DNA from 3 places in the Pseudomonas spirodelae genome. Region 1 is predicted to be linked to each of the others. Evidence: riboswitches for the same ligand, from Rfam matches in the RefSeq annotation. Region 1 holds a riboswitch; each other region holds the start of a gene.
What was found. Region 1 has a riboswitch for cobalamin ahead of SOP97_RS18170 (TonB-dependent receptor family protein). Riboswitches for the same ligand answer to the same signal wherever they lie in the genome.
Positions count from the first base shown of each region.

Region 1 (3,244 bases):
GCATGCTGGTCTCCGGCACCCTGTTTGAAGAACTCGGCTGGAACTACATCGGCCCGATCGACGGCCACGACTTGCCAAGCCTGCTCGCCACCCTGCGCAATATGCGTGACCTCGACGGCCCGCAGTTCCTGCATGTGGTGACCAAGAAAGGTAAGGGCTTTGCGCCCGCTGAAGTCGACCCGATTGGCTATCACGCGATCACCAAGCTGGAGCCCATCAACGCCCCGCCCGTGGCCAAGCAGCCCACAGGCCCTAAATATTCCAGCGTATTCGGTCAGTGGCTGTGCGACATGGCCGCGCAAGACCCACGCCTGGTCGGCATCACCCCGGCGATGAAAGAAGGCTCGGATTTGGTGGCGTTCAGCGAACGTTACCCCGAGCGCTATTTCGACGTCGCCATCGCCGAACAACATGCGGTCACCCTGGCCGCCGGCATGGCCTGCGACGGGGTTAAGCCGGTGGTGGCGATTTACTCGACCTTCCTCCAGCGTGCCTATGACCAGCTGATTCACGATGTCGCCGTACAGCACCTCGACGTGCTGTTCGCCATCGACCGTGCCGGGCTGGTTGGCGAAGACGGCCCGACCCACGCCGGCAGCTTCGATATTTCCTACCTGCGCTGCATCCCCGGTATGCTGGTGATGACGCCGAGTGATGAAAACGAACTGCGCCGCATGCTCACCACCGGCCACCTGTTCGATGGCCCGGCAGCCGTGCGCTACCCGCGCGGCACAGGCCCTAATGCGACCATCGAACCAGGCCTTGAGCCCCTTGAAATCGGCAAAGGCATTATCCGCCGCCAGGGCAAGCAAACCGCCCTGCTGGTGTTCGGCGTACAGCTGAGTGAGGCGTTCAAGGTCGGTGAAGCGCTGGATGCCACTGTGGTCGACATGCGCTTTGTCAAACCGCTGGACGAAGCCCTGGTACGTGAACTGGCCGCCAGCCATGAACTGCTGGTGACGATTGAAGAGAACAGCGTGATGGGCGGCGCCGGCAGTGCGGCCAGCGAATTCCTTGCCCGCGAGAACATCCTCAAACCGCTGCTGCACCTCGGCCTGCCTGACTACTACGTCGAGCACGCCAAGCCCACGCAGATGCTCGCCGAGTGCGGGCTGGATGCCGCCGGTATCGAAGCGGCCATACGCGCCCGGCTCGCATTTCAGGCTGTATGAGTACCGCTCATCCCGCGCTGAACCTAGCTCGCTTGTAATAGATTTAACCGCGCATTAAGGTGCGCGGCGTTTTACTTCCGCCAAGGTGCGCCCTTTATCCGTAAAGCGGCGTTAAACGGGAAGCCGGTGCGCTCATAAAGAGCTATTCCGGCGCTGCCCCCGCAACGGTAATCGACCGCAGAGCGAATCTGCACGTCGCCTCACACGTGCCACTGGAGCAATCTGGGAAGGACGAGGCCACGCACGTCGAGAGTCCGGAGACCGGCCTTGCTGGATGTGACGGGTGTTGCGGAGGGCATCACCGTCAAGCTCAGGCTGCGCCCGCGCGCCCGTTCTTGCCCCTGCCCTCCTCAAAAGTCTTTCGACCTTTTGAGGATTCTCTAAATGAAAATGTCCCGCCTTGCCCTGGCAGTGGTGCTAGCGCCGAATCTCGCCCTGGCTGCTACCGATACCAGCAGCTATGAATTACCGCCGCTGGTGATCACCCGCGCCACTGCGCTAAAAGCGCCGGCACCGGCCAGTGTTAAGGTCATTGATCGCAAGCAGATTGAAGAAACTGCGGCTTCATCACTTATTGATGTGCTACGGGCTCAAGCCGGCTTGCAGATACGCGACACCATGGGCGACGGCAACCGAGCCGCTCTAAGTTTGCGCGGCTTTGGCGAGAACGCGGCGAACAACACATTGGTGCTGGTTGATGGGCGTCGCCTCAACCAGCCCTCACAGGCAGGGCCAGACTTTAACAGCGTGCCACTGGCCAACATTGAGCGCATCGAGATCATTCGCGGGGCGGGGACGGTGCTTTATGGTGACCAAGCCGTCGGCGGGGTGATCAACATCATTACCCGCACGCCCTCTAGCAATGAAGCCTATATCGAGAGCAGCATCGGCAGTCACGACCTCGAAGCCTACCGCGGCCATATCAGCCAACAGCTGGGCGCCGGCTTCTCGTTGTATGCGAGCGGCGAAACCCGCAACACCGATAACTACCGCGACCACAACAACGCCAACTACAGCAACGCCTTTGCCCGCCTACGTTATGACCATGACAGCGGCCATGCGTTATACGAATACCAGACGGTGAATGATGAGCTGTTGTATCCAGGAAGCTTGAGCCTTGCCGAACGCAGGGCTGACCGCAAAGCCAGCTATGACGCAAACAGCAATGGCTACAACAACAGCAAAACCCAAGTTCACCGCTTTGCGCTTGAACAACAGCTAGACAATGTTTGGACCACCCATTTCGATTACAGCCAGAGCGATCAAGACGGTATCGGAAGCTTCAACTACGGGTCATTCGTTTCGCCGTTCATCCAAGGCACCCGTATAGAAACGTTTAGCCCGCGTATCACCGCACGCTTCGACAACAGCCTTGGCAATGCAGAATGGCTGCTGGGCCACGACCACATCAGCAGCGATTACGAGTACAACGCCACCGCATTTCAGCAAACACTGCGTGACTGGTATACGCAGTTCAGCCAGAGCCTCGGTAATGACGTGACGTTGACCCTGGGCTATCGCAATAGCGAAGCCGACGACAACAATAAATCGGAACAACTCAAACATCGCGATAACGAAGACAGCACCAGCATTGGCTTGAGCTGGCAAGCTAATCAACAGACCCGCGTGTTTATCAAGCGCGAGGATGTACTGCGCTGGGCCAACGTTAACGACAATGCCTTTACCTTGCCTGACGTCGTCTTTCTTAAACCACAAACCGGCGTCTCGTGGGAAAGCGGCATCGAGTGGCAAGACGGCGTCCAGCGCTACCAAGCGACGCTATATCGAATGGATCTACAAGATGAGCTGATGTACGACTCCGAGATCGTTAACCCGCTTGGTTTCCAAGGTAAGGGTGCCAACATTAATCTGGATAAGACTCGCCGCGACGGACTGCTATTGGAATCAGAGCGCCAACTAACTAAGCGCTTGAGCATTGGCGGCCAATACAGCTTTACCGATGCGCAGTACCGCGCGGGCAGTTTCAAAGGTAACGACGTGCCCTGGGTTGCGCCGCATAGCGCTAGCGCTCACCTGAGCTATGAAATCCTGCCAGGGCTGAAAAGCTATGT
Region 1 is NZ_JAYEET010000055.1:25,334-28,577, reverse strand. Features, by position in the region: gene dxs (1-deoxy-D-xylulose-5-phosphate synthase) at 1-1,172, shown strand, start outside; cobalamin riboswitch at 1,239-1,456, shown strand; gene SOP97_RS18170 (TonB-dependent receptor family protein) at 1,557-3,244, shown strand, end outside.

Region 2 (3,244 bases), on a different contig from region 1:
TCCACTCGATGCCGATGGAGCCGCAGCCGGCGCCAACATCCCAAAGCAGTTCGCCGGGTTTTGGAGCCAAACGCGCCAGGGTGATCGCGCGTACATCGCGCTTGGTCAGCTGGCCGTCGTGCTGATAAGCGTCATCCAGCAAACCCGGCGTCAGCGGCAGCAAACGCGCCTCGGCGCCCGCCACACAGTCAACCGCCAGCAGATTGAGGTCAGCCACCCGCACCTGCACCCAGTCACTAGCCAAGCCGTCGATGCGCCGTTCCTGAGCGCCGCCCAGGTGTTCCAGTACGGTCAGCCGGCTGGGGCCAAAACCGCGCGCACGCAGCAATTCGGCCACCGCCGCCGGGCTGTCGCCGTCATTGCTCAACAGCAGCAGCCGCGCGCCGGGGAAAATCTGCGCCTGCAGCGCCGCCAACGGCCGCGCCACCAGCGACAGCACCGTCACCTCCTGCAGCGGCCAACCCATGCGGGCGGCGGCCAGGGACACTGACGAAGGCGACGAGAACACCCGCAGCTCTTCAGCCGGCAACTGCCGCGCCAGGCTCGCGCCAACCCCATAAAACAGCGGATCACCGCTAGCCAGCACACAGACTGGCGTACCGCGTCGCGCCAGCAGCGGCTCTAGGCTGAATGGGCTGGGCCACAGCTCGTGCTGCCCCGGTAACGCGGCCGGCAACAGCGCCAGTTGCCGCGCCGCGCCGACAATGCACTGCGCCTCGCTCAGCGCCTGGCGCGCCGCCTCACCCAGGCCGGCGTAGCCGTCTTCACCGATCCCAACCAGGGTTAACCAGGCCGTCATAGCCACTCCTCTGTACCCGCCTGACGAGCAAGGGTGTCTGCGCGTTAGACAAAGCGGGCATAATACAGCCTTCGTCGGTGCCCTAACGGGCCTAAGAGGGAACACGGTTAAACCGTGGCTGCCCCCGCAACTGTAAACAGCGAGTCTGCCGCAACTGCGCCACTGGGAAACTGGGAAGGCCGCGGCAGATGATGACCTGTCAGCCAGGAGACCTGCCGACGACGCTAGTCGCGAGTGCCAACATCGGGCGGGGTGTACCGATGCCATTGAGTTCCCCTGTGCCAGGGTGAACTCTGCTGGTTCGGTCGCCGCGTCTTTGTTGTTGGTGAATCCGTTGCGCGACCATTCCACCACCATAGATCCGTCACTACCACGCCCCAGCGCGTGCCCCGGCCTGCTGCGTATCGTTCAGGCGCTGGACGGTGGTATCTGTCGGGTCAAGCTGGCCGGCGGCGTACTCAGCAGCAAACAGGCACGCGCCATCGCCGAGGCGGCCGAACGCTGCGCCAGCGGTGTGCTGGAGCTGACCAACCGCAGCAATCTGCAGATTCGTGGCGTGTTGGCTGGTCAGCAGGCCGAGTTGATCGAGCGCCTGCTCGCTGCCGGTCTCGGCCCCAGCAACCCGGCAGCGGATGATGTGCGCAACTTGCTGCTCAGCCCCGCCGCCGGCCTTGACCCGCATGCCCTGCTCGACACCCGGCCGCTGGCCGCCACGCTGCTCGATCTGCTGCAAAACACCCCAGCACTGCATGCGCTTTCGGCCAAATTCGCCATTCAGCTCGACGGCGGCGAAGCCCTGACGATGCTGCAACACCCCCACGATATCTGGCTTAGCGCCCTGTCCGGCTCGCCAGCTCGACTGGCCTTTGGCCTGGCTGGCTGCCCGACTGACAAGCCACTGGGTGTGGTCGACATTGAGCAAGCCGTGCCGCTGGTGGAGCAACTGCTCAGGCTGTTCCTCGATCTGGCTGGGAGCGAACACAGCCGGATGCGCCAGTTGCTCGGTGTGATGACGCCCAGCCAGCTGCTGCAACAGCTGCAAGCGCGTCTGCCCTTTAGCGTGCAAACGGCTCCGACCGATTGGCCGCGCACACCCGTCAGCCAGGGTGCGGCAATCGGCATTTATCCGCAGCAGCAGGCGGGCCTGTGCATGGTCGCTGCCAGCGCGCGTCTGGGCCGAATCGATGCTTCGCAACTCAACGCCCTGGCGGATCTGGCCGAGCAATTTGGCGATGCCAGCCTGCGCCTGACACCCTGGCAGGGTCTGCTGCTACCAAATATCCCCGAGCAATCGGCAGACTACCTGCTGCACAAACTGGCCGAACTGGGCCTGCTGATCGATGCGCAGGAACCACTTAGCAATCTGATCGCCTGCACCGGCTCAGCCGCCTGCGCCAAGGGCCTGGCCGACAGCAAAGCCGACGCCTTGCTGCTCGCCAAGCGCCTGCGCGCCAGCACAGCGCGGCCGCAGGTGCATCTCAGCGCCTGCACGCGCTCCTGCGCCGCCGCGCATACCGCGCCCTTTACCTTGCTGGCCAGCAGCGCCGGGCATTACCAGCTCTATCAACGCACGTCCGAGGTGGCCGGTTTCGGCCAGCTGCTGGCCAGCGCCATGACTATCGACGAGGCCGGCGACTGGTTCGCCGCCCACTGCGCAACAGGAAACAGCGATGCTTGAGTACATCCGCGACGGCCAGGAAATCTACCGCCAGTCCTTCGCCACCATCCGCGCCGAGGCGGACCTCAGCAACATCCCGGCCGATCTGGAAAAGCTCGCCGTGCGCGTCATCCACGCCTGCGGCATGGTCGATGTGGTGCAGGACCTGCGCTTCTCCCCCGGTGCCGGGGCCGCCGGCCGCGCCGCGCTGGCCAAGGGTGCGGCGATTCTCTGCGATGCGCGGATGGTCGCCGAAGGCATCACCCGCCCGCGCCTGGCCGCCAACAACCCGGTGATCTGCACCCTGCATAACGACGGTGTGATTGAGCAAGCACGCGCACTCGGCAATACCCGTTCGGCCGTCGCCTTGGAACATTGGCGCGAGCACCTGGAAGGCAGCGTGGTGGTGATCGGCAACGCCCCCACCGCACTGTTCTACCTGCTGGAAATGCTCGATGCCGGCGCGCCAAAACCGGCGTTGATCATCGGTATGCCGGTGGGCTTTATCGGCGCGGCAGAATCCAAGGACGCCCTGGCCGCCGACAGCCGCGGCGTGCCCTATGTGATCGTGCGCGGCCGCCGTGGCGGTAGCGCCATGGCGGTAGCGGCGGTCAACGCCCTGGCCACGGAGGTGGAGTGATGAGCGTACAAAAAGGCCGCCTGCTAGGCATCGGCGTCGGCCCCGGCGACCCCGAGCTGATCACCCTCAAGGCCCTGCGCCTGCTGCAATCGGCAGCGGTGATTGGCTACTTTGTGGCCAAGGCCAAAGCCAACGTCGGTCAGGGCGG
Region 2 is NZ_JAYEET010000036.1:115,527-118,770, forward strand. Features, by position in the region: gene cbiE (precorrin-6y C5,15-methyltransferase (decarboxylating) subunit CbiE) at 1-799, opposite strand, end outside; cobalamin riboswitch at 858-1,033, shown strand; gene cobG (precorrin-3B synthase) at 1,134-2,477, shown strand; gene SOP97_RS11335 (precorrin-8X methylmutase) at 2,470-3,096, shown strand; gene SOP97_RS11340 (precorrin-2 C(20)-methyltransferase) at 3,093-3,244, shown strand, end outside.
Region 2: linked by a shared signal. The riboswitch ahead of cobG (precorrin-3B synthase) and the one ahead of SOP97_RS18170 (TonB-dependent receptor family protein) in region 1 are both predicted to bind cobalamin.

Region 3 (3,244 bases), on a different contig from region 1:
CTTCACCCGTCACCTGTCGCGCCGCCGCCTGCAATGCCTGCTGCACTTCGGCCAGGGCCGGCAGGGGAATATGCGGCGGCAATACGCGGTCGAGAATGCCGTCGCGGCGCATGTAGGCGTGAGCCAGCACGTAATCGCCGATGGTTTGCGACTGCCGCAGCCCGCCGCAGTGGCCGATCATCAGCCAACAATGCGGACGCAGCACGGCTAGGTGATCGGTGATGTTCTTCGCGTTGGAGGGCCCGACGCCGATATTGACCAGGGTGATGCCGTGACCATCATCCGCCTGCAGGTGATAGGCCGGCATCTGGTAACGGTGCCAGATGACATTCTCGATAATCGCCTGCATTTCGCCTTCGGCCATGCCGCGCTGGATCACCACATTGCCCGGCAGCACCATACGGGTGAACCGCGACTCACCGACCAGCATGTCCAGACCATGGCGGATAAATTGGTCAACATAGCGGTGGTAGTTGGTCAGCAGAATCCACGGCTGTACATGGCGCCAGTCGCTGCCGGTGTAATGCACCAGACGACGCAGAGAGAAGTCCACCCGCGCAGCATCGAACAGCGCCAGCGGCAGCGGGTCGGTGTTTTCCCAGTCATACAAACCGTCGGCGGTGCCATCGGTGGCCGCAGACAAGTCGGTACTGGGAAATACCCGCACCAACTCGGCTGCCGTCACCCCGGAGCCGGCCAGCTCATCGCCCTGCTCCACCACATAAGGGTAAGGAATATTCTGCTGGCTGACGCCCACCTCGACCTTCACGGTGAAGTCATTCATCAGCGGGCACAACTGCTCCAGCAGGTACTTACGGAACGCCGCCGGATGAGTCACGGTGACGCTGTAGGTGCCGGGCACCTGCACCTTGGCATAGGCGCGCACCGTGGTCGGCGCCTCGCCCTGACAGAGGTAGGTCAGGCGCAACTCGGGATAACGGAACTGGCACTGCTCAGCGGCGTCGGGCTTGATGCGCTCTTTCAAGTAGCGCTTAAGCGCCGCACTCAAGCCACTAGTCGCGTGCAGATGCAGGGCGGCCAGTCGATCCACCGCCTCTTCAGCGGTATTGGCAACAATAAAGTCATCGGAACAAGGGTTCACAAGGCACCTTCCTGGCTGAACAGAATGGCTCTATCTTGCCCTGATACGCGGCACGGGCGATAGCGCGGCGTTGCCTGCGCAGGCAGGCTACTTGAGCAGCGCCTGCAAGTTCTTGAGCAGCGGTTATGGGGGCAGCGCGCCAGCGGGTCACGTGCCCGGCATACCCATGGGGCAAACCAAGCAACCAGCACCGCCAACGCGCAGCAACTGCGCCAGGTATTAAGCCGCGCGGCGCGTTTTACCACACGCCAAGGCAGCCTTAACTGGCAGGCGATCACTGTTCAGCCTAGGGCTAAGCTGCGCATCAGCAGCCCGTCCGGGCCACTGAAGCGCAACTCCAGCAAGCTGGCAGGGACTGATCAGGCTGGCTGGTGCAGGCGTGTATTGAACAGCGGAGCGCGGCTATAACCAGAGAACGCCTTGGCAGCGGCCAGCACGCCAAGGTCGACCAGTGGCTCGATCAGGATCACGCTCATATAGGCCAGACCGAAGCTGCCTACTGCCACCAGGTTCTCGCCGGAGAAACCGTTGCCATAGACCGCCCAGAAAGCCACCCAGGCAACGATGCCACCCTGATAGGCCGTCGACAGTGCCAGGGCCTGCTTGTAGGAGAGGTCCACATAGGCGGTGCCCGGCGCGATGATGCGCTTGGCCAGCAGGTGGATGCCGAATAATGGCAGCAGCAAGGTCGTGACGTTCATGCCGTATTGCGGCAGGTCAAACTGCGCGAACAGCAGACCCTGCAGCAGCAGACCAAGCGACAGACCGACAGCCGTTGCACCCGCGCCGAACAGCAGCAACAGGGTCGAGCCGAGGATCAGGTGCACCTCGGAAACGCCCACCGCCTGATGCGGGAAGACTTCGAAGAAACAGAACACCAACGCAGTGGTCAGCAGGCTACGCAAGGCCAGAGCGGCAACGCCGCCGTTACTGCGGATGCTGTCGAAGGCAAGTTTGGCCGTGAGGCCAAGGGCACCTGCGGCGGTGGCATAACTGAGGAAGAGTTTGGCGCCAGTAACAACTTCGGGTTCGATGTGCATAGAGATTCCTGTACCGCGCCCACCGCGCGATGATCTGGATTGAGGGATTGGGCATCGTGCCCGGCGTCGATGGCAGGTCTCCTGGCTCACGGCTTAATACTTCACCCGCCTTCCCAACCTTGCGGCCAGTGGCATATGGGCGTCGCTCACCGTTTACAGTTGCGGGGGCAGCCATGGCTTCGGTACGTGTTGCTGTACCCACCATGTTCCCTTTTCATCCACTCGCGTAACACGCTGCGGAACCATCGGCGGCCACCTTACCCGGCTGCACGCAGAAATGACAGAACCCGAAGCAGGGCCCGACTGAAGTTTCAGGCGCACCCCACAATTCGCACAAACACCCATGCTAGAGAGGTCGAAGCCCTAAAGCAGATGCGCTGCACCGCGCGCTATCAGAGCGTCGACATCAATACCGCGCGGCAACGTGCCATAAACCCGGCCACCTTGGCCGCCCAGACGGCTGGCGATAAAGGCATCGGATACCGCGGCATGACCGGCCTCCAGCAGCAACTTGGCTTGCAGCGCCAGGGCTACATCTTCCGTGAGTTGACGGGCGCGATACTGGATGTCGGCGGTGTCGCGAAAGTCCGCCTGCAGCTTGCTGATATGGGCTTTCAAACGCGCATCACCATGGCCATCGCCCAATTCGACAAACAGCGCATCGAGCACGCCCGGCTCTTTGGACAGCGCGCGCAGCACATCTAAACACTGCACATTGCCCGAGCCTTCCCAGGTCGAGTTAACCGGTGCTTCGCGGTACAGACGCGGCAGAATGGTGTCTTCAACGTAACCGGCACCGCCCATGCATTCGGCGGCCTCGTTGATCATCGCTGGCGCCCGCTTGCAGATCCAATACTTGCCCACGGCGGTGACCAGCCGGGCGAACTTGTCCTCCTGTTCGTCGTGCGGATTGTCCAGCGCTTTGCCCATGCGCAGGGTTAACGCCAGCGCCGCCTCACTTTCCAGAGCCAGGTCGGCCAGAACGTTCTGCATCAGCGGCTGCTCGCTGAGCACGCGACCGCCGACCTGGCGATGGGCGCAGTGATGCGCGGCCTGGGTCAGCGCCTGACGCATCAGGGCGCTGGAGCCGATCATGCAGTCG
Region 3 is NZ_JAYEET010000051.1:29,871-33,114, reverse strand. Features, by position in the region: gene amn (AMP nucleosidase) at 1-1,102, opposite strand, end outside; gene SOP97_RS16905 (energy-coupling factor ABC transporter permease) at 1,462-2,142, opposite strand; cobalamin riboswitch at 2,197-2,404, opposite strand; gene SOP97_RS16900 (acyl-CoA dehydrogenase family protein) at 2,506-3,244, opposite strand, start outside.
Region 3: linked by a shared signal. The riboswitch ahead of SOP97_RS16905 (energy-coupling factor ABC transporter permease) and the one ahead of SOP97_RS18170 (TonB-dependent receptor family protein) in region 1 are both predicted to bind cobalamin.